3 regions of the Serratia sp. AR11 genome follow, and region 3 is predicted to be linked to each of the others. Evidence: predicted binding sites of a transcription regulator. Region 3 holds the regulator's gene; each other region holds the start of a gene.
The links. The regulator LexA, encoded in region 3, represses DNA repair genes until DNA is damaged. The targets are predictions, from matches to a motif close to TNCTGTATGTACATACAGNA.
Positions count from the first base shown of each region.

Region 1: the regulator LexA is predicted to act here: its motif matches at 3,194-3,213, upstream of rmuC (DNA recombination protein RmuC).
Region 2: the regulator LexA is predicted to act here: its motif matches at 2,886-2,905, upstream of mutH (DNA mismatch repair endonuclease MutH).

Region 1 covers NZ_CM150739.1:244,394-252,314, forward strand. Annotated here, with positions in the region: gene ACSOSI_RS01115 (dienelactone hydrolase family protein) at 1-300, opposite strand, end outside; gene udp (uridine phosphorylase) at 807-1,568, shown strand; gene ACSOSI_RS01125 (tyrosine-protein phosphatase) at 1,739-2,521, shown strand; gene ACSOSI_RS01130 (DedA family protein) at 2,609-3,139, shown strand; gene rmuC (DNA recombination protein RmuC) at 3,280-4,827, shown strand; gene ubiE (bifunctional demethylmenaquinone methyltransferase/2-methoxy-6-polyprenyl-1,4-benzoquinol methylase UbiE) at 4,907-5,662, shown strand; gene ubiJ (ubiquinone biosynthesis protein UbiJ) at 5,676-6,284, shown strand; gene ubiB (ubiquinone biosynthesis regulatory protein kinase UbiB) at 6,281-7,912, shown strand.
Region 2 covers NZ_CM150739.1:4,404,856-4,412,776, reverse strand. Annotated here, with positions in the region: gene ACSOSI_RS20830 (NADP(H)-dependent aldo-keto reductase) at 1-771, opposite strand, end outside; gene ACSOSI_RS20825 (YgdI/YgdR family lipoprotein) at 969-1,187, opposite strand; gene ACSOSI_RS20820 (TerC family protein) at 1,355-2,071, opposite strand; gene mutH (DNA mismatch repair endonuclease MutH) at 2,167-2,853, opposite strand; gene rppH (RNA pyrophosphohydrolase) at 3,550-4,077, shown strand; gene ptsP (phosphoenolpyruvate--protein phosphotransferase) at 4,090-6,336, shown strand; gene lgt (prolipoprotein diacylglyceryl transferase) at 6,530-7,402, shown strand; gene thyA (thymidylate synthase) at 7,410-7,921, shown strand, end outside.
Region 3 covers NZ_CM150739.1:4,979,045-4,986,965, reverse strand. Annotated here, with positions in the region: gene ACSOSI_RS23550 (MFS transporter) at 1-427, opposite strand, end outside; gene ubiC (chorismate lyase) at 820-1,344, shown strand; gene ubiA (4-hydroxybenzoate octaprenyltransferase) at 1,341-2,234, shown strand; gene plsB (glycerol-3-phosphate 1-O-acyltransferase PlsB) at 2,295-4,760, opposite strand; gene ACSOSI_RS23530 (diacylglycerol kinase) at 4,910-5,278, shown strand; gene lexA (transcriptional repressor LexA) at 5,400-6,008, shown strand; gene dinF (MATE family efflux transporter DinF) at 6,301-7,665, shown strand.

The sequences.
Region 1 (7,921 bases), 760 kb from region 3:
GAAATACAGTTCCGGTGCTATCGCCAGATAGCCCTGTTTGGCCAGGCGACGACACACGTCCTGAATGTGCTCATGTACGCCAAAAATCTCTTGTACCACCAGCACCACCGGGAAGGGGCCGCTGCTATCGGCAGGTTTGGCGATATAGGCCGGCAGATTGTCACCCTGCGAGGGAATAGTGGTTTCCCCGGCATGAATGCCTTGTTCGTCGGTAAGAATGGTTGAAGCAGCCAAGGGGGTAACGGCCGGGGTGAATCCCCCCTGGGCCTGTTTTAATGTCATCACTTGATCGGTTTTCATTGCGGTCTCCGTGCAATCGAGAAAAGCGCTGAGATTAACTATAGGAAAGATTACCCGTTATTGGCACCGGGTGGAGCATTTTCGGCCAAGTCTGTAAAAAACGAATAATTATCTGGCTTTAGCGCGTTTTTGTTGCCTTTTTATCATGCTATTACGCATGTTGACCTGCATTAATACCATAAGGTGCGTTAGCTCCCTTTATTGTGGCTAAGTCACCGATAAAATAAGGTTATTTTCTGTGGCGGTGTCAATAGTTTCATCAGGAAATCAGCTCTGCGCTCAGGAGACAGGGTGAAAAACGGCGGTGCATTTTGTCGACTAGACTTGGGGCATCTGAGACAACCATTCCAGCTTCTGGTGTGTTTTTGTGACTTTAATCACAAAAGTTATGTAGATTGCATTCTGTTTCTTTATTCATAGTGATGGTTGTCACGAAATTGAATGGCAATTTTCAGTAGAGTACTTTTTTGTTCCTCCCAATAAACATGATCCATGAGGAGTCTCGCATGTCCCAATCTGACGTTTTTCATCTCGGCCTCACTAAAAAAGATTTACAAGGGGCCCAGCTTGCCATCGTTCCAGGCGATCCACAGCGCGTAGAGAAAATTGCCAAGCTGATGGAAAATCCGGTGCATCTGGCTTCCCATCGTGAATTTACCTCCTGGCGCGCAGAGCTGGACGGCAAGGCGGTGATCGTCTGCTCTACCGGCATTGGTGGCCCGTCTACCTCTATCGCCGTTGAAGAACTGGCGCAATTGGGGATCCGTACCTTCCTGCGTATCGGTACCACCGGTGCGATCCAGTCAAACATCAATGTTGGCGATGTTCTGGTCACCACCGCCGCGGTTCGTCTCGACGGTGCCAGCCTGCACTTCGCACCGATGGAATTCCCGGCCGTGGCCGACTTTGCCTGTACCACGGCACTGGTCGAAGCCGCCAAGGCTGCCGGCGCTACCACGCACATTGGCGTGACCGCGTCTTCTGATACCTTCTACCCTGGACAGGAACGTTACGATACCTTCTCCGGCCGCGTCGTCAGCCGCTTCAAAGGCTCGATGGAAGAATGGCAGTCGATGGGTGTGATGAACTATGAAATGGAATCCGCTACCTTGCTGACCATGTGTGCCAGCCAGGGCCTGCGTGCCGGTATGGTTGCCGGTGTGATTGTTAACCGCACTCAGCAGGAAATCCCGAACGCAGAAACCATGAAAAACACCGAAAGCAAAGCGGTGCAGATCGTGGTTGATGCGGCGCGCCGCCTGCTGTAATTACCTCGCAGTTCAACGGGTCGCCGACGCGGCCCGTTTCTCCATTCGGCCGTAATCTGTTACGGTTAACCTCATCAGTGCCATCTTTCTGGCCGCCTCTTTACCCGTTGAGCCCGGTTTTTCCGCTGCTCTCAGGTTGCGTTTTTCAGACAATAACCACGAGGACGTCTATGACTGCCCAGATCCTGCTTCATCCTTCATTGGCGCCGCTTGATGGCGGCATTAACTTTCGCGATCTTGGCGGCAATAGCGTCGCCGATGGCCGCCGTATCAAGCGTGGTCTGCTGTTCCGCTCCGGCTCGCTGGAGCGTCTGACAGAAGACGACTGCACCTTCCTGGCCGGTGTGCCGGTGCGTTCGGTGCTGGATTACCGTGACGCCGATGAAGTTCAGGCCAAGCCCGATGTCCTGTGGAGCGGCGCCGATTATCATCATTTCCCGGCCAATCCGTTGAGCAATGAGGTGAATGCCAACCTGGAAAAACTGACCAGCGAAACGCTGGCCGGTTTCGACGCGCAGGCCTTTATGCTGGAACTTTACCGTCGGCTGCCTTTCGGTAATGCGGCGTATAAGCAGTTGGCCCAATTGCTGAGCAATGTCGATAACGGTGCCATCGTCCAGCACTGCGCGGTAGGCAAGGATCGTACCGGGGTCGGTTCGGCGCTGGTGTTATTCGCGCTGGGGGCAGATGAAGCGACGGTAGTGGAAGATTACCTGCTGACCGAAACCACGCTGGCGACCTTCCGCGAACAGATGCTGGATCAACTGTCGATTCGCCTTAACGCTTCGGCACTGGGGCAATTTGCCTATGTGCTCAGCGCCCGTGAAGAATTCCTGATGACCGCCCTGAACTGCATCCGTGACCAATATGGTTCAACCGATCGCTGGCTGGAGGCCGAGTACGGCCTGGGCCAAAACCAGCGTGAAGCACTGCAGGCGTTCTACCTCGAGTAAACTGCACGGGTGTTTAGCCGGGGTTTAATCGGCCCCGGCCGGCATTGCGTATCCTTGGGGCCATAAATCCCGCATCAGGAGCCCATATTGAGCCTCAATGACATTATCCACTGGGTCAGCGACACCGTGCGGCAGCATGAAGCCTGGGCCATCCCGATTATCTTCTTCCTGGCGTTCGGTGAATCGCTGGCGTTTCTGTCGCTGCTGTTGCCGGCCACGGTGATTCTGCTGGCGCTGGGAGCCTTGATAGGCGAAAGCGGCATTGCATTCTGGCCTATCTGGGCCGCCGCCGCCGCCGGGGCCTTTTTCGGCGACTGGCTCTCTTACTGGATTGGCTATCACTATCAAGACCGGGTGGCGCATATGTGGCCCCTTTCCCGCAATCCACAGCTACTCACGCGTGGCCATGCGTTTTTTGAACGCTGGGGCGTACTGGGCATTTTCATCGGCCGCTTCTTCGGCCCGTTGCGTGCCGTGGTGCCGTTGGTTGGTGGCATTTGCGGCATGCCCCAGCGTTATTTCCAGGTGGCGAATATCACTTCAGCGATGATCTGGGCGTTTGGCATTCTCGCGCCGGGGGCGTTTGGCATCAAGTGGTTAAGCCAGTGGTTTGGCTAGTTCTGGTCTGACTTGCGTAGCGTTTCGCAATTTTGCGCCGTCGGGGCAAAAACAGACTGGACATCCATACAGCATCCCCTTAACGTGACGGGCAACAGGCGCATAAAACGCCAGAACGGTCAGGTGTAACAGGAGGCAGGGTGGATACCAGTTTGGTTTACGGTATGGGCGGGGTGGCAATTGGCCTGCTGTTGGGGTGGCTAATTGCCAGTTTGCGTGTGCAGCAGACGCAGGCACAGCATGAAACCGAGCAACGGCTGCTGGAACAATCGCTACAGCAGGCGCAGCAGGAAACAGCAGCCCGGCAAGAAACGCTGCAGCGTAATGAACAACAAATGCGACAGACCGATCTGGAACTGCGCAATTTGCACAGCCAGCTGGCCGCCGGGCACGAAAAACTTCAACAGCTCAATCACTGGCGCAACGAATGCGAGTTGCTGAATCAGGAACTGCGCGCCCAGCGTGAGGTTAACAGCGCTCAGGAGGCCGAGCTGCGTGAGGTGACTATCCGCCTGGAAGAGACCCGTATGGCGGCAGAAGAGAAACAGCGTCTGCTGATTAACAGCGAACAGCGCCTCACCACCCAGTTTGAAAATTTGGCCAACCGCATTTTTGAACACAGCGGGCGCAAGGTTGACGAGCAGAATAAGCAAAGCCTGGACCGCCTGTTACTGCCGCTACGTGAGCAACTCGATGGTTTCCGCCGCCAGGTGCAAGACAGTTTTGGCCAGGAAGCGCGTGAACGCCATACGCTGACCCACGAAATACGTAACCTGCAGCAGCTCAATGCACAAATGGCACGCGAGGCGATTAACCTCACCAAGGCCCTGAAAGGGGATAACAAAACTCAGGGTAACTGGGGTGAGGTGGTGTTAAGTCGGGTACTGGAAGCCTCCGGCCTGCGCGAAGGACACGAATACGAAACCCAGGTCAATGTGCGGCTGGATCATCAGAGCCGTATGCAGCCCGACGTCATCGTTCGTTTACCGCAGGGTAAGGACGTGGTCATCGATGCGAAAATGTCGCTGGTGGCCTACGAACGTTACTTCAACAGTGAAGATGAAGTGGAACGCGAGGCGGCGCTGAGTGAGCATATTGGCTCGCTGCGTGGCCATATCCGCCTGTTGGGACGCAAGGATTACCAGCAGTTGCCCGGCCTGCGTTCGCTGGACTACGTACTGATGTTTATTCCGGTCGAGCCGGCTTTCCTGCTGGCCATCGACCGTGAGCCGGAGCTGATCAGCGAAGCGCTCAAACACAACATCATGCTGGTCAGTCCGACTACCTTGCTGGTGGCGTTGCGCACCATCACCAATCTTTGGCGCTATGAGCATCAGAGCCAGAATGCCCAACGCATTGCCGACAGAGCGGCGCGGTTGTATGACAAAATGCGGCTGTTTGTTGACGATATGTCGGCGCTGGGGCAGAGCCTGGACAAGGCCCAGGGGAGTTATCGCCAGGCGATGAATAAACTGAGCGAAGGCCGTGGTAATCTTATCGGCCAGACCGAGGGGTTCCGCGCTTTGGGGGTTGAGGTGAAAAGGCCGATTAACCCGCTGCTGGCTCAGCAGGCCAGTGCGCAGCATGATGAAGAATGCGAGGCGACGGGCTTTGATGAAGTTGACGCGTTGCCCGGGGCGGAAGACGACGACTCCGCAGAGGAACCCCGCTCCGCATCGCAGGCATGACAGCGGCTGCGAGGTGGGGTATTGCGTAGGGTTCTGGTACACTCATCCACACTAAATTGACTGAATAGCAGGCAGGACAATGGCAGATCAACCGCAGGAAACCACCGACTTCGGTTTTCGCACCGTAGCTAGAGACGAGAAGCAGGCCATGGTGGCAGATGTTTTTCATTCGGTAGCTGCAAAGTATGACGTGATGAACGACCTGATGTCGTTTGGTATCCACCGTATCTGGAAGCGTTTTACCATTGACTGCAGCGGCGTTCGCCGTGGGCAGCGGGTGTTGGATCTGGCCGGTGGTACCGGTGACCTGGCCGCCAAGTTCTCCCGCATGGTCGGTGAGCAGGGGCAGGTGGTACTGGCGGACATTAACGATTCCATGCTGAAGATGGGGCGCGAGAAGCTGCGCGACCGCGGCATTATCGGTAACGTCAACTATGTGCAGGCCAATGCCGAAGCGCTGCCGTTCCCGGATAACTATTTTGACTGCATTACCATTTCCTTCGGCCTGCGCAACGTGACCGACAAAGACAAGGCGCTGCGTTCCATGTTCCGCGTGCTTAAGCCGGGCGGCCGTTTGCTGGTGCTGGAGTTCTCCAAGCCGCTGCTGGCGCCGTTAAGTAAAGCCTATGACGCCTACTCGTTCCACGTGCTGCCGAAAATCGGGGAGCTGGTGGTGAAGGATCCGGAAAGTTACCGTTATCTGGCTGAGTCGATCCGCATGCATCCCGATCAGGAAACCCTGAAAGGTATGATGGGGGCTGCCGGCTTTGACAACGTGACCTATTTTAACCTGACCGGCGGCATTGTGGCCCTGCATCGCGGCTTCAAGTTCTGATATGGAAATGCCGATGCTGTTAACCCCGTTGTTGACCGGCGTGCTGGAAACATCGCTCAACAGCCTGCTGTTCCGCGATCGCAGCATGAAAGCCGCCCGTTTGCGCCTGGCGGGTAAGGTTCTGCGTATTGAATTGCAGGAGCTTTCCTCACCGTTGGTGTTGCTGTTCAGTGAGCAGCGTGTCGATGTGCTTGGTCAGTCTGAAGATACCGCCGACTGCACGGTGCGCAGCCGCATCTCGGTGTTGCTGAAGCTGCGGGATCGCCAGCAACTTTCGCCATTGATGCGCAGCGGTGAACTGATTGTCGAAGGTGATATTCAGGTGGTTCAACAACTGGTTGGGCTGCTCGATCTGGCAGAGTGGGATCCGGCTGAATGGTTGGCCCCCTACATCGGCGATATTGCCGCGCAGGGTATCACGCAGGCGTTCGGTAAGGGCGCGAATCTGCTGAAGACAGGCTTTCAGCGTCAACAGCATTATGTAGCGGAAACGCTGACGGAAGAGTGGCGCGTGGCGCCAGGCCCACTGGAAGTTGTGTGGTTCAACGAGGAAGTTGATGCCACCGTTCGCAACCTCGAAGCGCTGATTGCTCGCATGGACAAGTTGGAGGGTAAACGATGACCCCTGGCGAACTACGCCGCCTGTATTTGATCGTCCGCGTTTTTCTCAGCTATGGCCTGGATGAACTGATCCCCCAGATGCGCTTGACGTTGCCGCTGCGCGTGGGGCGCCGTCTGCTGTTCTGGATGCCAAACCGCCATGCAGACAAACCGCTGGGTGAACGTCTGCGTTTGGCCTTGCAGGAACTGGGGCCGGTATGGATCAAGTTTGGCCAGATGATGTCCACACGCCGCGACCTGTTCCCACCACAGATCGCCGATCAACTGACTCTGTTGCAGGACCGGGTTGCCCCCTTCGATGGTGCACTGGCACGCAAGCATATTGAGTTGGCGATGGGCGGCCCGCTGGAAACCTGGTTTGATGATTTTGACCAGCAGGCGCTGGCTTCGGCATCGATAGCTCAGGTGCATACCGCACGGCTAAAAACGACCGGGCAGGAAGTGGTTCTGAAGGTGATTCGGCCCGATATTCGGCCGATCATCAAGGCTGACGTCCGCCTGATGTATCGTTTGGCGGCTTGGGTGCCAAAGCTGATGCCGGATGGTCGCCGTCTGCGTCCGCGTGAAGTGGTGCGCGAATATGAAAAGACCTTGCTGGACGAGTTGAACCTGCTGCGTGAAGCGGCCAACGCCATCCAGCTGCGCCGCAATTTCGACGGTAGCCCGATGCTGTATGTGCCGGAGGTTTACTCCGATTACTGCCGCGAAAGCGTGTTGGTCATGGAGCGTATCTACGGAATTCCGGTTTCGGATATTCCAACGCTGGAAAAGCAGGGCACCAACATGAAACTGTTGGCCGAACGCGGGGTTCAGGTGTTCTTTACCCAGGTGTTCCGCGACAGCTTCTTCCATGCGGACATGCATCCCGGTAATATTTTTGTCAGCTATGAGCATCCTGAAGATCCCTGCTATATCGGCATTGACTGCGGTATTGTCGGCTCGTTGAACAAAGACGATAAACGCTATCTGGCGGAAAACTTTATTGCCTTCTTCAATCGTGACTATCGCAAGGTTGCAGAACTGCACGTTGATTCTGGCTGGGTACCGCGCGACACCAACGTGGAAGATTTCGAATTCGCTATTCGCACGGTGTGTGAACCCATCTTCGAAAAGCCACTGTCGGAAATTTCGTTCGGCAACGTGCTGTTGAACCTGTTCAATACCGCACGCCGTTTCAATATGGAAGTGCAGCCCCAACTGGTGTTATTGCAGAAGACCTTGCTGTATGTTGAAGGTCTGGGCCGGCAGCTCTATCCACAGCTGGATTTGTGGACCACTGCAAAGCCGTTCCTGGAAAGTTGGATGCGCGATCAGGTCGGTATACCGGCAGTGATCCGCGCACTGAAAGAAAAAGCGCCATTTTGGGCCGAGAAACTGCCCGAACTGCCTGAATTATTTTACGATAGCCTGCAGCAGCATAAACTGTTGCAACAAAGCGTTGATAAGCTGACCAATCAAATGCAGGCCCAGCGCGTTCGCCAGGGACAATCGCGTTATTTGTTCGGCGTTGGCGCTACACTGTTAGTAAGCGGTACGATTTTGCTGTTGGGGGATGTTGAAGTGTTCCCTGCGTGGCTGATAGCGGCCGGTATCGTATCCTGGGTGATTGGCTGGAAGCGAACCACCTGAATTGATTCG
Region 2 (7,921 bases), 570 kb from region 3:
CGTGTTGCGTGCACCGGCAGGCTTGGCACCGTTGAGATACTTGCCGCTCAGGGTGCCGAACGCCAGGCTGGAATAGGCCAATAGTTCGACCCCTTCGTGCTGGCTGATCTCCGCCAGGGCAATCTCAAAACTGCGGTTCAGCAGGCTATAGGGGTTTTGAATCGAAACGATACGCGGCAACTCATGTTTTTCAGCCAGTTGCAGGTAACGCATTACGCCCCATGGCGTTTCGTTAGACACCCCGATATAGCGGATTTTACCGGCGCGTACCTGTTCGGCCAGCGCTTCCAGCGTTTCCAGCAGGGTGACGGTGGCCTTATCGTCGGTGTATTGATAATTGAGCTTGCCGAAGTAGTTGGTCGGGCGCTGCGGCCAGTGCAATTGGTAGAGATCGAGATAATCGGTGTTGAGTCGTTTCAGGCTGGCGTCCAGCGCGACACGAATATTTTTGCGATCCAGCGCCTGCTGCGGGCGGATGCTGCTGTCGGTACCGCGCACCGGCCCGGCAATCTTGCTGGCCAGCACTATCTTTTCACGGTTGCCGCGTGCCTTGATCCAACTGCCGATGTATTGCTCGGTCAGCCCCTGGGTTTCAGGGCGGGGCGGTACCGGGTACATCTCTGCGGTGTCGATCAGGTTGACGCCAGCGGCTAATGCATAGTCGAGTTGCGCATGGGCATCGGCTTCACTGTTCTGTTCGCCAAAGGTCATGGTGCCCAGTCCCAGCACGCTCACTTCTAAAGAACTGTGGGGAATACGGTGGTATTGCATTAACGGCCTTCCTTTCATGTTAGCGCTTACGGGCTAAACCGCCCGGTGAAACAGGAGCCAAAGGGCAGGCTGTGGCAAACAACCTGCAAGGCGGTGTACTGCCTTTGCCGACTATAACCAAGCCGAGAAGATGGGGGAAGCGGATTCAGTGCGGGGAGGGCTATCGCGCACTACGAGAGCGATAGCCGACGGGGAATTTAACGTTCGATAACCTGTGAAACCTGATCGCCGTTGATTTGGCGGCTGTTGCCTTTTTCATCTTTATAGCTGATCAGGCCGGTATCTTGGTCAATCTCCGGTTTGCCCTCGGTCAGGATCATATTGCCGTCTTTGGTCGCCATCACGTAATCGCTGGAACATCCCGCCAACCCGGCGGCGATCACCAACGCAGATACTGCCATTACCCACTTTTTCATCCTGCGGATCCTCAGTTATATATGCAAAAAAGAAGCTTCTTTTAAGATTAGCAAAATCTGGATGCGCCGTGTTTCGGATAAGTCTTTATCTTGATAGGGAAAGTGACGCTGAAACAGGGCAGCAGAAAATAATAACGGGAGTGGCTGACGCGCACTCCCGTGGAGAATTACTCAGAGACGGTTTTTTTCTTGCTGCGCATCAGGTTGAGCGCTTCGACCGACATTGAGAAGAACATCGCAAAGTAGATGTAGCCTTTCGGCACATGTACCTGGAAGCTTTCCAGCATCAGGGTGAAGCCCACCAGGATCAGGAACGCCAACGCCAGCATCTTCACCGAAGGGTGGCGGTTAACGAACTCACCAATAGGTCGGGCGGCAAACATCATGACGCCAACGGCAATCACCACTGCGGCCATCATAATAAACAGATGGTCGGACAGGCCTACCGCGGTAATCACCGAGTCCAGGCTGAAAATGATGTCCAGCAGCATAATCTGCACGATAGCGCCGAAGAAGCCGTGCACCTTGGTGTGGTGCTCTTCATCAGAGCCTTCGATGGTTTCATGGATCTCTTTACTGGCTTTCCAAATCAGGAACAGCCCACCCAGCAGCAGGATCAGATCGCGTGCCGAGATGCTGTGGTCCATGACGCTAAACAGCGGATGGGTCAGACGGATCACCCAGGCGATGGAGGCCAACAGCCCCAGACGCATTAACATTGCGCCGGCCAGCCCGATGCGGCGAGCCTTGTTCTGCTGCGCTTTCGGCAGCTTGGACACCACCAGCGAAAGGAAAATAATGTTATCAATACCCAGAATGATCTCAAGAATGGTCAGCGTACCTAACGCTAACCAGGCATTGGGATCCATAATCCACTCAAACATTGTCGAGCCACACCTTAATAAAAAACAAAGGCTGAATTATACGCGTTTATTGATACAGCGACACTGTTACCTAAACGCGACCTAAACAAAAGGGATCAGACAAAGAAATGTCTTGCCAATAATGCACCGGTGAAGCTTTTTTTCAGGTAAAAACCGCGTGGCAATGTGAGGATCGGCTGCCCCTGTTCGCCGATAGCTTCGGTCAGGGCCTTACTGTTGGCCGCTTTGGGACGCAGTTGCAGCACCTCACCGTGGCGGGCGGTGATCCGCTCTACGTGGCCGAGCACGATCAAATCCATCAGTTCCTCCCAGTCGCGGCGCAGCATCTCTTCTTCTTCGGCGTTTGGGCTCCACAACAGCGGTGAACCGATACGTCGCTGCGCCAGCGGGATTTGTCGCTCACCTTCTACCGGGATCCACAGCACCCGCGCCAGCTTATGACGTACATGGCTGCTGGCCCAGGTGACGCCGCTGTTGCCGGTTAAGGGGGCTACGCAGACGAAGGTGGTTTCCAGCGGTTTGCCGGCGGCGTCTATCGGGATGGTTTTCAGCTCGATGCCCAGTTCGGGGAAATCCTGCTCCGGCTTGCTGCCCGCCATGGCACCAAGATATTGCTCCAGCAGCATGCCAACCCAGCCTTTATCACGCTTAAGATCCCTGGGGATAGCCAACCGCGCACCTTCGGCCAGTTCGCCCAGGGAACAGCCGGCAAGCTGCTGCGCCCTTTCAAACAGCTGTTGTTCGTTTTCTGGAGGAGGGGGCAAAGGAGATAAAAACGCCATAATACAAGCCTGTTAGATTTGGTTGAAAAACGTACTGTATTTGTCCACAGAGAACTTTGACCGGAAAGGACTGGGGAAAAGAATAATAGTAGCATGATTTTCCATGACTTTTTCTCTCTCACCCGACAGAGGAAAAATTCCGGCTGACGCTTGTGCACCTGTAGCCACCGACAATAAACAGGATCTTACACCTATTTATCCACAGATTTATGGGATAACCCAAATTTTTACCGATCACTGGTTCGATTTACAGCCTTGACGCAGGCACTTTTTTGCGAAATTGTCCGATTTGTGCGTAACTCATACGGATAATCTGTGGATAAAAACGACGTTGGTGGATCTTTCGCCAGGGTAAGATCCTAAACGGACATAGATCACATTTTTGCTCTGTACAGGGCTGTTGATAATTACATATCAATATGTTTTTAAAGGGTTAATGTGATTTTTGTATTTCCGGGGTTTTTAGGCTCACCAGAGTTTTACCGGCTTATCCCTTGAGTTCTTCACATACCTATCCACAGAAAAAGTGAATAAAACCCGGTGTAAATCGTTCCGCATGTTTATAACTTTGCCATTATCTGTGAGTTATCCCAATGTTATCCGGTTTGCAGCGCCGCAAAGCAGTGGTTTACCGCCTGTAGCTTGTGTGAAACAATCAGGGTATCTATGCGAATTTAAGCTTATCGAGGTAGTCCGGTGATCGATGATGATGGCTACCGCCCGAATGTTGGTATCGTAATCTGTAATCGTCAGGGGCAAGTCCTGTGGGCTCGCCGTTACGGTCAACACTCCTGGCAGTTTCCCCAAGGTGGGATTAACCCTGGTGAAACCGCAGAACAGGCCATGTACCGTGAGCTGTTCGAAGAAGTGGGGCTGAGTAAAAAGGATGTCCGTATCCTGGCCTCAACCCGCAACTGGTTGCGCTATAAATTGCCAAAACGTTTGGTGCGTTGGGACACAAAGCCGGTTTGTATCGGCCAAAAGCAGAAATGGTTTCTGTTGCAGTTAATGTGCAATGACGCTGATATCAATATGCAACGCAGCAGCACGCCGGAGTTTGACGGCTGGCGCTGGGTAAGTTTTTGGTATCCGGTGCGCCAGGTGGTGTCGTTCAAACGCGACGTTTACCGCCGGGTGATGAAAGAATTCGCCGTCACCGTGATGCCGATGCAGGAGCAGGCAGCACAGCGGCAGACCCCCGCCTATCGCCGGAAGAGAGGTTAAGTTAAGCCGACTATGCTCACGCGCTTGCGAGAAATTGTTGAGAAGGTGGCCGCGGCGGCCAGTCTGACAGATGCGCTGGATCTTTTGGTCAATGAAACCTGTCTGGCAATGGATACAGAAGTCTGTTCCATCTACCTGGCGGACAACGACCGCCGCTGCTATTACCTGATGGCGACACGCGGGTTAAAAAAACCGCGTGGGCGCGCTATCGCACTGGCATTTGATGAAGGTATTGTCGGGTTGGTCGGACGCCGTGCGGAGCCGATTAACCTGGCAGACGCGCAGAGCCACCCCAGCTTCAAATACATTCCCCAGGTGAAAGAGGATCGTTTCCGATCCTTCCTCGGCGTGCCGATCATTCATCGCCGTCAGTTGCTGGGGGTATTGGTGGTGCAGCAGCGTGAACTGCGCCAGTTTGACGAAAGCGAAGAATCCTTCATGGTGACCCTGGCCACGCAAATGGCCGGGATCCTCTCGCAGTCACAGCTTAACGCCATTTTTGGTCAATATCGTCAGACGCGTATTCGTGCACTGGCGGCATCGCCGGGCGTCGCGGTAGCTGAAGGCTGGCAGGACAGCAGCCAGCCGTCTCTCGACCAGGTTTACAAAGCCTCGACGCTCGATACCGCCAGCGAACGTGAACGCCTGACTCAGGCACTGGAAGAGGCCGGCGCGGAATTCCGCCGTTTCAGCAAGCGCTTTGCCGCCAGCTCGCAAAAAGAGAGCGCGGCGATCTTCGATCTTTACTCCCACCTGCTCAACGACGCTCGCCTCAAGCGCGAACTCTTTGCCGAGATTGATGCCGGTTCCGTGGCGGAATGGGCGGTTAAACAGGTGATCGAAGTCTTTGCCGCCCAGTTTGCCAGCCTGCAAGACACCTATATGCGTGAGCGTGCCAGCGATCTGCGCGCGCTCGGCCAGCGTCTGCTATTCCATCTCGATGACACCACCCAGGGCGCTACCCAGTGGCCGGCGCGTTTTGTGCTGGTAGCCGATGAACTGACCGCGACTCTGCTGGCTGAAATGCCGCAGGACAGGCTGGTCGGCGTGGTGGTGCGCGACGGTGCCGCCAACTCCCATGCAGCCATATTGGTACGGGCGATGGGCGTACCGACGGTGATGGGCGCGGATATTCAGCCTGCGCTGCTCAGCCAGCGACTGCTGATTGTTGACGGTTATCGCGGCGAACTTTTGGTCGACCCCGAACCGGTGCTGGTGCAGGAATACCAACGGCTGATCAGCGAAGAGCTGGAATTAAGCCGATTGGCGGAAGATGACGTTGAGCAACCGGCCCAGCTTAAAAGCGGCGAGCGGGTTCAGGTGATGCTTAATGCCGGCCTCAGCCCGGAACATGAAAAGCTGCTGGGCGGGCGGGTTGACGGTGTGGGTCTGTACCGTACCGAAATTCCCTTTATGCTACAGAGCGGCTTCCCTTCCGAAGAGGAGCAGGTCGCCCAGTATCAGGGCATGTTGCAGATGTACCCGAATAAGCCAGTGACGCTACGTACGCTGGATATCGGTGCCGATAAACAACTGCCTTATATGCCGATCAGCGAAGAAAACCCGTGCCTGGGCTGGCGTGGTATCCGAATTACCCTGGATCAACCGGAGATCTTCCTGATCCAGGTGCGAGCCATGCTGCGCGCCAATGCCGGCACCGGCAATCTGGGTATACTGCTGCCGATGATCACCAGCCTGGAAGAGATCGACGAGGCACGCAGGTTGATCGACCGGGCAGGGCGGGAAGTGGAAGAGGTGCTGGGGTATGAAATCCCAAAACCCAAATTGGGCATCATGCTGGAAGTCCCTTCGATGATCTTCATGATCCCGCATCTGGCCGGGCGTATTGAGTTTATTTCGGTGGGGACCAACGACCTGACCCAATACCTGCTGGCGGTGGATCGCAACAATACCCGGGTGGCCTCACTGTACGACAGCCTGCATCCTTCCATGTTGCAGGTGCTGAAGCTGATAGCCGTTCAGGCCAGGGCCGTCGGGCTGCAGGTCAGCCTGTGCGGTGAACTGGCCGGCGACCCAATGGGGGCGCTGCTGCTGGTGGGGATGGGCTACCGCAACCTGAGCATGAACGGCCGCAGCGTGGCGCGGATAAAATATCTGCTGCGACACATTGAGTTATCCGACGCTGAAGTGCTGGCCCAGCGGGTGCTTAACGCCCAAATGACCACCGAAGTGCGCCATCAGGTGGCGGCATTTATGGAACGTCGTGGTATGGGCGGTTTGATCCGCGGCGGCAAGTAAGGCCGCGGGCTGACTGATTTTTTTACAGAACTTTTCCCGGCGGGCCAGTCCGGTGGTGGTTAAGCTTATGCTATTATCCGCTTCCTCAACTGCGTTGAAAGCCACGGAAAAATAGTGTTCCCGCTGTGTTTCACCGCGTTTGGCACCTGCCGCCCCCGGATGGGGAAGAATAATAGACATGTTGTGGTGATAGATGACCAATAGCTATCTGGCGTTTCCTAAATTTGATCCGGTGATTTTCTCGATCGGCCCGGTTTCTCTGCATTGGTACGGTCTGATGTACCTGGTTGGCTTTGTTTTTGCCATGTGGCTGGCGGTACGCCGGGCTAACAAACCAGGCAGCGGCTGGACCAAGGATGAAGTAGAGAACCTGCTGTACGCCGGTTTCCTCGGTGTGTTCGTCGGTGGCCGCGTTGGTTATGTGCTGTTCTACAACCTGCCGCTGTTCATGGAAAACCCGCTCTATCTGTTTAAAGTCTGGGATGGCGGCATGTCGTTCCACGGCGGTTTGATGGGGGTGATCCTGGTGATGTTCTGGTTCGCTCGCCGCACCAAACGCACCTTCTTCCAGGTTTCTGATTTTATTGCCCCGTTGATCCCCTTCGGCCTGGGCGCCGGCCGTTTGGGCAACTTTATCAATGGTGAACTCTGGGGCCGCGTGACTACCGATACCCCATGGGCGATGCTGTTCCCAAGCTCGCGTGCAGAAGACGTGGCGCTTGCCGCCGCCGATCCGAAACTGTTGCCTATCCTGAACCAATACGGCGTGTTGCCGCGTCACCCGTCCCAGCTGTATGAACTGCTGTTGGAAGGCGTGGTGCTGTTTATCATTCTGAACCTGTTTATCCGCAAGCCGCGGCCAATGGGCGCCGTCTCCGGCCTGTTCCTGATTGGCTATGGTGCATTCCGTATTATTGTCGAAGCTTTCCGCCAGCCGGATGCCCAGCTCGGCCTGTTCGACGGCGTAATCAGCATGGGGCAGATCCTGTCCGTCCCTATGGTGGTGGCCGGTATTATTATGATGATTTGGGCGTATCGTCGCCGCCCGCAGCAACAACTGTCGTGAGGAACAAATGAAACAGTATCTGGATTTGATGAACAAAGTGCTCGCCGAGGGCACCCCTAAAGCCGACCGTACCGGCACTGGCACCTTGTCGATATTCGGCCACCAGATGCGTTTCAATTTGCAGGAAGGGTTTCCGCTGGTTACTACCAAAAAGTGTCACCTGCGTTCAATCATCCATGAGCTGCTGTGGTTCCTGAACGGTGACACCAACGTGGCTTACCTGAAGGAAAACAAAGTCAGCATCTGGGACGAGTGGGCCGACGAAAACGGTAGCCTTGGCCCGGTGTACGGCAAGCAGTGGCGTGCCTGGGGGACGGCGGACGGTCGTCAGATCGATCAATTGACCACCGTGCTGAACCAGCTGAAACAGGACCCGGATTCACGCCGTATCATTGTTTCAGCCTGGAACGTGGGGGAGTTGGATCAGATGGCGTTGGCACCGTGCCACGCGTTCTTCCAGTTCTACGTGGCGGATGGCAAATTGTCTTGCCAACTGTACCAGCGTTCCTGCGATGTGTT
Region 3 (7,921 bases):
GCAAGATCACCAGGCAGGTGGGGGCCCAGACGCCGATTTGGGCGTAAGAAGGGATCAGCCCGATCAAGGTGGTAGAGACGCCCATCAACGCTACCGTGGTGAGCAGCACCACGCGGCGGCCCTTACGGTCGCCAATCCAGCCGAAAACCAACGCGCCGATAGGTCGGGCAATAAAACCGACGGAGTAGGTGGCGAAGCTGGCCAGCAACGCCACCATTGGGGTGGCTTCTGGGAAGAACACGTCGCCGAACACCATGCCGGCCGCCAGGCCATACAGGGCAAAATCGACATATTCCATTGCCGTGCCGAGCCAGCACGAGAAAGTGGCGCGCCAGAATTGGCCGCGCCCTTCTTTGGTGGTCAAACGTTCATCGGCCGCCAAGGTTTCGTCGGTGGCCTGTGGGGTTGCAAGCGTTGTTTCGCTCATGGCATTGATATCCTCTTTTCGTCATGCGCCATAAATGGCGCCGTTAAAGATGGTTTCCCTGGTGTCGGCAAGAAGGTTTGCTGACAAAGTTTTGAACTGTTGGCGATTCAACGCTGCAGTAACAAGGGTATCTACGCGCGTAGATAAAACAATGCTGCAGGAGTGAAAATTTGCTGAGGATCACATAATCCCCACCGCGCCGGAGAATGAAGGTAAAGAAAACAGATGGCAGAAAGATGACAAGGTGGTGCTTTAAGGCGCGAAGTTTTGCTGTGTGGCACCCCTCGAATCAGCCTGCCGCTTTTGAATTTCTGCGTTACAATGGGCGCCTGTTAACAGTTTGTCTGGTCTGGCGCGGCCGCAGGGCGCGGCGTCAGGCATGGAGTAGAACAATGTCAGGCAACAGGGATTCGATCCTACCGCCGCTGGAGTGGTTATCCGCGCAACATCCTCCGGCACCCGCCGCCGTCAGCGATTGGCTGATGGAACCAGGTTCCATGACGCGCCGCTTTGAACGCCACTGTGGGCGGGTGCACGTCGAACCGCAGCGCGAATGTTTTATTACCCGCGACCAACTGGGGGAAGAGGCAGAACATCTGCCGGACAGTCCGCGCTATTGGCTGCGTGAAGTTGTGTTGTTGGGCGATAACCAGCCCTGGCTATTGGGGCGCACGGTGATCCCGTTGGAAACTCTGACCGGCCCTGATCTGGCATTGGTGGATTTGGGTACCTTGCCACTGGGCCGCTATCTGTTCAGCAGCGATGAACTGACTCGCGATTACATTCATATTGGACGGCAAGATGCACTGTGGGCGCGCCGTTCCCGCCTGCGGCTGGCGGGTAAGCCGCTGTTGCTGACCGAACTGTTTTTACCGGCTTCGCCGCTGTACGCGACAGGAAGTTCGGTTCCCGAATGATGAGGAGAGAAAAAACCTTGGAAGGAAGCGTGAATCAAAGCAAATGGCAGGCTTATAGCCATCTGATGCGCATTAATAAACCCATTGGCACCTTGCTGTTGCTGTGGCCGACGCTGTGGGCACTGTGGCTGGCGGGCAAGGGCGTGCCGTCGCTGTCTATCCTGGTGGTGTTCGTGGTTGGGGTCTTCCTGATGCGTGCCGCCGGTTGTGTCGTGAATGATTACGCCGATCGCGCTGTCGATGGCCACGTGAAACGCACTGCCGCTCGTCCGATGCCGAGTGGCCGGGTGAGCGAGAAAGAGGCCAAGGTGCTGTTTGTGGTGTTGGTGCTTGTCTCGTTCGGGCTGGTGCTGACGCTCAATGCGATGACCATCTGGCTGTCACTGGCGGCGCTGGCGCTGGCGTGGGCCTATCCGTTTATGAAACGGGTCACTCATCTGCCGCAGTTTGTTCTTGGCGCGGCGTTTGGCTGGGGGATCCCGATGGCCTATGCCGCCGTCAGCGAGTCGTTGCCACTGAGCTGCTGGCTGTTGCTGCTGGCCAATATTTGCTGGACGGTGGCTTACGACACCTTATATGCGATGGTTGACCGTGACGATGACCTGAAGATTGGCATTAAATCTACGGCCATTTTGTTTGGTCGTTACGACAAGCTGATCGTCGGTTTGCTGCAGTTCGCCACGCTGCTGCTGATGCTGTGGGTAGGCTATCTGACGCAGATGAGCGGGGCCTTTTACTGGTCGCTGTTGCTGGCCGGTGCCTTGTTTATCCATCAGCAAAAACAGATTGCCACCCGTGAGCGTGACGCTTGCTTCAAGGCGTTCATGGATAACAATTATGTCGGGCTGGTGTTGTTTATCGGTATTGCACTGAGTTACTGGCAGGGTTAAGGCGTTACCGCAATAAAAAAGGCACCCGAGGGTGCCTTTTTCGTATCCATATCAATTGGATTAGTCTTCTTTCTCTTCCGCTGCGACCGTTTCCGGCAACGCGTTGGTTTCCGCCGGCATACTGACGCTTTCAATGGTCAGCTTGATTTCCGGGGTAATCAAATCGCTCAGCATGTTGTAGACCTCCATGGTGTGCTCACGGACCGCATCGCCGATGTCATTGATGTAGCCTTCTGCACGCAGCGTAGCCACCAGGGTGGAGAACACCGCCTTGTCGAAGAACTCCGGCGCATTGATGCCATGCAGCACCGACAGACGCTGGGCCATAATACGGCTCTCTTTCTCCAGCGCACCGCGGTTGATGCTTGGATTGGCACTGAGGATTGACATGGTGATGGCATAACGCTGCAGCGTTTCGCGGACACCGGCGGCCAACAGCTGCAATGGACGGATGCGTGCCGGATTCAACACCAGATCGTCACCCTTATCGCAGATCAGTTGCTGACGGATCATTTCGTCGATCAGTGGTCGTAGCACTTCCGGCAGTTGTTCCTTGTCGTTATGCAGGAACAGTTCAGCCTTCAGCATTGGGTAAATCAGGCCAATCTGGCGTAGCAGTTCAGCGCGCGATACCCGGCGGTGATGCATCACGATAGTGGCGATCAGCGATGGCAGAACCAACAGATGATGGATATTGTTACGGTAATAGGTCATCAACACCGCCTGCTCGCGCGGCAGGATGATGATATCGCCGATGTTATCCTTCTCCACCTCGAACTTGTTCATGTTCAGCGCGTGATCCAGCAGCTCATCCGGCGTTTGGGTTGGTACGGTAACGTCGCCGGCATAAGGCACATTGCGCATCAGTTGCAGGTAGCATTCCAACTGCTCAAGCAACTGCTCGCGGGTCAGCGAGCGTTGGCGTGAGGCCAGCAGCGCCGTGGAACACAGGTTCATGGCGTTGGCGGCGGCGGCATTGTTGATGCGCACCATAATCTTGGCCGCCAAATCGTTGACCGTCGGCGTTAACCAGCTTGGACGCTGGGCTTCGATCGGGTCAATCGATTCGCGCCACTGTGGCACATTCTGGTTCAGGTAAGCGGTCAACGGCAGTGGGTCACCAAAGTTGACGTAACCCTGGCCGAGATTGCGCAGCTTGCGCAGGCCGCGCAGCATCTGCAACAGGCTCTCTTTTTCCTTGGTCGCGCCACGCAACTCTTTGGCGTAGGTACCCACTTCCATCACGTGTTCGTAACCGATGTAAATCGGCACCAGTGTGATAGGACGGCTACCGCCGCGCAGCATCGCCTGAATGGTCATCGACAGGGTGCCGGTCTTCGGTTCCAGTAAACGTCCGGTACGGGAACGGCCACCTTCAACAAAGTATTCCACCGAGTAACCGCGGGTAAACAGCTCGCCGAGGTATTCACGGAATACCGTCGAGTACAGTTTGTTGCCTTTGAAGGTGCGGCGGATAAAGAAAGCGCCCAGGCGACGGAAGATCGGCCCGGCCGGCCAGAAGTTGAGATTGATACCGGCAGCAATATGCGGTGGCACCAGACCCTGGTGATACAGCACGTAGGACAGCAGCAGGTAGTCCATGTGGCTGCGGTGGCAGGGTACATAAACAATCTCGTGGCCGTCCTGCGCCAACTGACGCACGCGTTCGGCGTTTGTGACGTTGATACCTTGATACAGTCGGTTCCAGGTCCAGCTCAGCACGCGATCGGAAAGGCGCACCGTCTCGTAAGAGAAGTCGGCAGCGATCTCTTCCATCAGCGCAATGGCATTCTGCTGGGCTTTTTCGTGGGAAATCTTCTTGCTGCGAGCTTCGTCTTCGACCGCTTTTTCGATCGCCTTGGACGCCAACAGCTTGTTGAACAGGTCCTGACGGGCCGGCAGGCTTGGGCCGACGGCGGCCAGACGCTGACGCGAGAAGTGCATGCGTGCTACGCGAGCCAGTTTCTGCGCAATGATTTTGTCCGTACCGTGCTCGGTGGCCATGCGGCGCAGCGAAACGGTATTGGAAAAACGGACAAAGCTGTCGCGGCCGAGCCACAGCACGGCGAAGAATTTCTGCACGCCATTCAGCAGACGCAGATGCGGTGTGCCGTGACCTTCGCGCCCCGGAGAGCGGCCAAACATCACCGAAACCGGCAGCATCTGAATGTCGAGATCCGGATTACTGCGGTGCAGGTCCAGATAGTCGTGGAACAGTTTTACCGACTCTTCTTTCGGCGTGTAGTAGCGGAATACGCGCGGGCCGTCGTGAATAAACACGTGGCTTGGCAGCACGGTGCCGTCTATCTCCAGCGGATTGAGGGGGTCGGGCAGATCTTGCGCCAGGCACTGGGTGCGCAGCGTCAGCAAATCCGCCTTGGAATTATAAGGTAAAACATACAAAATCGGCCGTGAGGGATCCAACCCTAACTCCGTGACCGGATCTGAAGGGATAACCTTACTTCTTACCAACAGTTTGAGTGGTAAATTCAATAGTTTATAATAAATTTTACGCCAACCTGACATAACAACGTGAAGCCTCTTGTTAGCAATGCGCCGCAAGCATACCAGAAACCGGGTAGCAGATCTGTGGTGTTGGAAAACCGAGAGCCGGGAGAGTTTCCTGGCCTAGACTGTTTAATTATGACTTATCTCTGCTAAAGGCACTAAAAAACATGGCAAACCAAGCAACCGGCCTGACCCGTATTATTAAAGCCGCCGGCTACTCTTATAAAGGCTTTTCCGCTGCCTGGCAGCACGAAGCGGCATTCCGCCAGGAATTGGTGGCGACCGTGCTGGCTATCATACTGGCGATTTGGCTGGACGTGGGTGCGATAGCGCGCATTTTACTGATCGGATCGGTGCTGTTGGTGATGATCGTCGAAATCCTGAACAGCGCGATTGAGGCGATTGTCGATCGGGTAGGGACTGAGCATCACGAGCTTTCCGGTCGGGCAAAGGATATGGGCTCGGCGGCGGTTTCGCTGGCGATTATTTTGGCGCTGTTTGTCTGGGGGTCGGTGCTGTGGCAGCACTTTGCCTGAGTGGCGGCGTTGCGTTGCGACAGGTGTCGCTAATCCCTGATTTTTATTCACTCTTCGGTTCCCAAGCCGCAGTTACCTGTATATACTCACAGCAAGACTGTATAAACAAACAGGGGGCGGAATGAAAGCACTAACTACCAGACAGCAAGAGGTCTATGATCTGATTCGCGATCATATTTCGTCCACTGGCATGCCGCCAACGCGCGCCGAGATCGCCATGCGTCTGGGGTTCCGTTCGCCAAATGCCGCAGAAGAACACCTGAAAGCGCTGGCGCGTAAAGGCGTTATCGAGATTATCTCCGGCGCTTCGCGCGGCATTCGCCTGCTGATGGAAGATGAAGAGGGTTTACCGCTGATTGGCCGTGTCGCTGCCGGTGAGCCGCTGCTGGCGCAGCAGCATATCGAAGGGCACTACAAGGTCGATCCATCCCTGTTCAAACCGAGCGCGGATTTCCTGCTGCGGGTCAACGGCATGTCGATGCGTGACATCGGTATTCTCGACGGCGATCTGCTGGCGGTGCATAAAACTCAGGACGTGCGTAATGGCCAGGTGGTTGTGGCACGCATTGAAGATGAAGTCACAGTCAAGCGCCTGAAAAAACACGGTAACGTGGTTGAGCTGCTGCCGGAAAACAGTGAATTCCAGCCGATTGTGGTCGATCTGCGTCAGCAGAATTTCACCATTGAAGGTCTGGCGGTCGGTGTGATCCGCAATGGCGACTGGGTTTAATCCTCACGCCCAAACATCGTCCTCTGATTCAAGTCGCCCCAGTTCTGGGGCGATGTCATATCTGATTCACTATATACCCTATAGCTTTCAAGTTGCAGCTAGGCGGCCAACTCGCTCATCCCCAGGCGCTTACTCAGGTAAGTAACTGGGGTGACAAATCTGCCGGGAGCAGATTTGAACGCTGTTTGCAGCGGCCCCGAAGGGGTGTGGCTCATGGACGGGCCACATAACTGAGTGCAGATAACAACGCTGCAATTTGAAAGATGACGGGTATACACGGGAACATTTCACTATGCGCCTGCTTTCTGCCTTCACCAGCGATACCGATAAAGCCCTGTGGCGCCTTGCGCTGCCCATGATTTTCTCCAATATCACCGTGCCGCTGCTTGGGCTGGTAGATACCGCAGTCATCGGCCACCTCGACAGCCCGACCTATCTGGGTGGCGTAGCGGTTGGCTCCATGGCCACCAGCTTCCTGTTTATGCTGTTGCTGTTTCTGCGTATGAGCACCACCGGGCTGACTGCTCAGGCGTTGGGGGCACAAAATCCGCAGGGGCTGGCACGAGCCTTTATGCAGCCGTTGCTGCTGGCGGTGTTGGCCGGGGTGGCTATTGTGTTGCTGCGCTATCCGCTGATTGAGTTGGCGCTAAAAATCGTCGGTGGCGATGGGGCGGTGCTGGAACAGGCTCGTTTGTTCCTCGAGATCCGCTGGCTGAGCGCCCCGGCGGCGCTGGCCAATATGGTGATCCTGGGTTGGTTGCTTGGCGTGCAATACGTGCGCGCACCGGTGATCCTGCTGATTGTCGGCAACCTGCTGAATATCGTATTGGATATCTGGCTGGTGATGGGACTGGGCTGGAACGTGCAGGGGGCCGCGACCGCGACGGCTATCTCTGAATATGCCACGCTGCTGTTGGGATTATGGCTGTCCTGGCGCGTGATGCGCATACGCGGCATTTCTGTGCCAATGCTGCGCCAAGCCTGGCGCGGTAATCTGCGGCGTCTGCTGGCGTTGAATCGCGACATTATGCTGCGTTCATTGCTGCTGCAACTGTGTTTTGCCTCGCTGACCATCTTCGGTGCCCGGCTGGGCGGCGAGGTGGTCGCGGTAAATGCGGTGCTGATGAATTTGCTGACCTTCACCGCTTATGCGCTGGACGGTTTCGCCTACGCGGTAGAGGCACATTCGGGCCATGCCTATGGCGCCCGTGACGATAGCCAACTGCGTAAAGTATGGCGTGCGGCTTGCCGGCAGGCCTGCCTGGTGGCGTTGGGCTTTGGTCTGCTCTATGCCGTTGCCGGGCAGCAAATCATTGCCGCCTTGACCTCTTTACCGGAGCTGCGCGCACTGGCGAGCCACTATCTGCCGTGGCAGGTAGTGCTGCCGTTGGTGGGAGTATGGTGCTATTTGCTGGACGGCATGTTTATTGGTGCCACCCGCGGCGCAGAAATGCGTAACAGCATGGCAGTAGCCGCCGCCGGTTATGGGCTGACGCTGTTTACCCTACCTGTACTGGGCAACCATGGATTGTGGCTGGCGCTGGCGGTGTTCCTTTCGCTACGCGGCCTTGCGCTCGGGTGGATTTGGCATTGCCACAGGGTGCGAGGGACCTGGTTTACAGCGGATGTGACACAGTCAAAAATGAGTAATAATTAGTTTTTCTTATGTTTTTGTTTATATTAAGTTACATTTTCTTGAGCGAAATTCTTTCCGCTTAACTACTGTTCTTCTGGGGTTTTTACTGATTTTTCTTTGTTTTGTGAATTTTTATCCTGACTTTTTCTTTTTTATCGCTATCTGTAGCTATAGTTAATCATGTGGTTGGCGGAATAAATTGGAACTGACAACCCTTTTATTCAGGTCGATTGACCGAAATAATTACTCAGTTAAGTCCGGCCACAGGCGTTTAAAA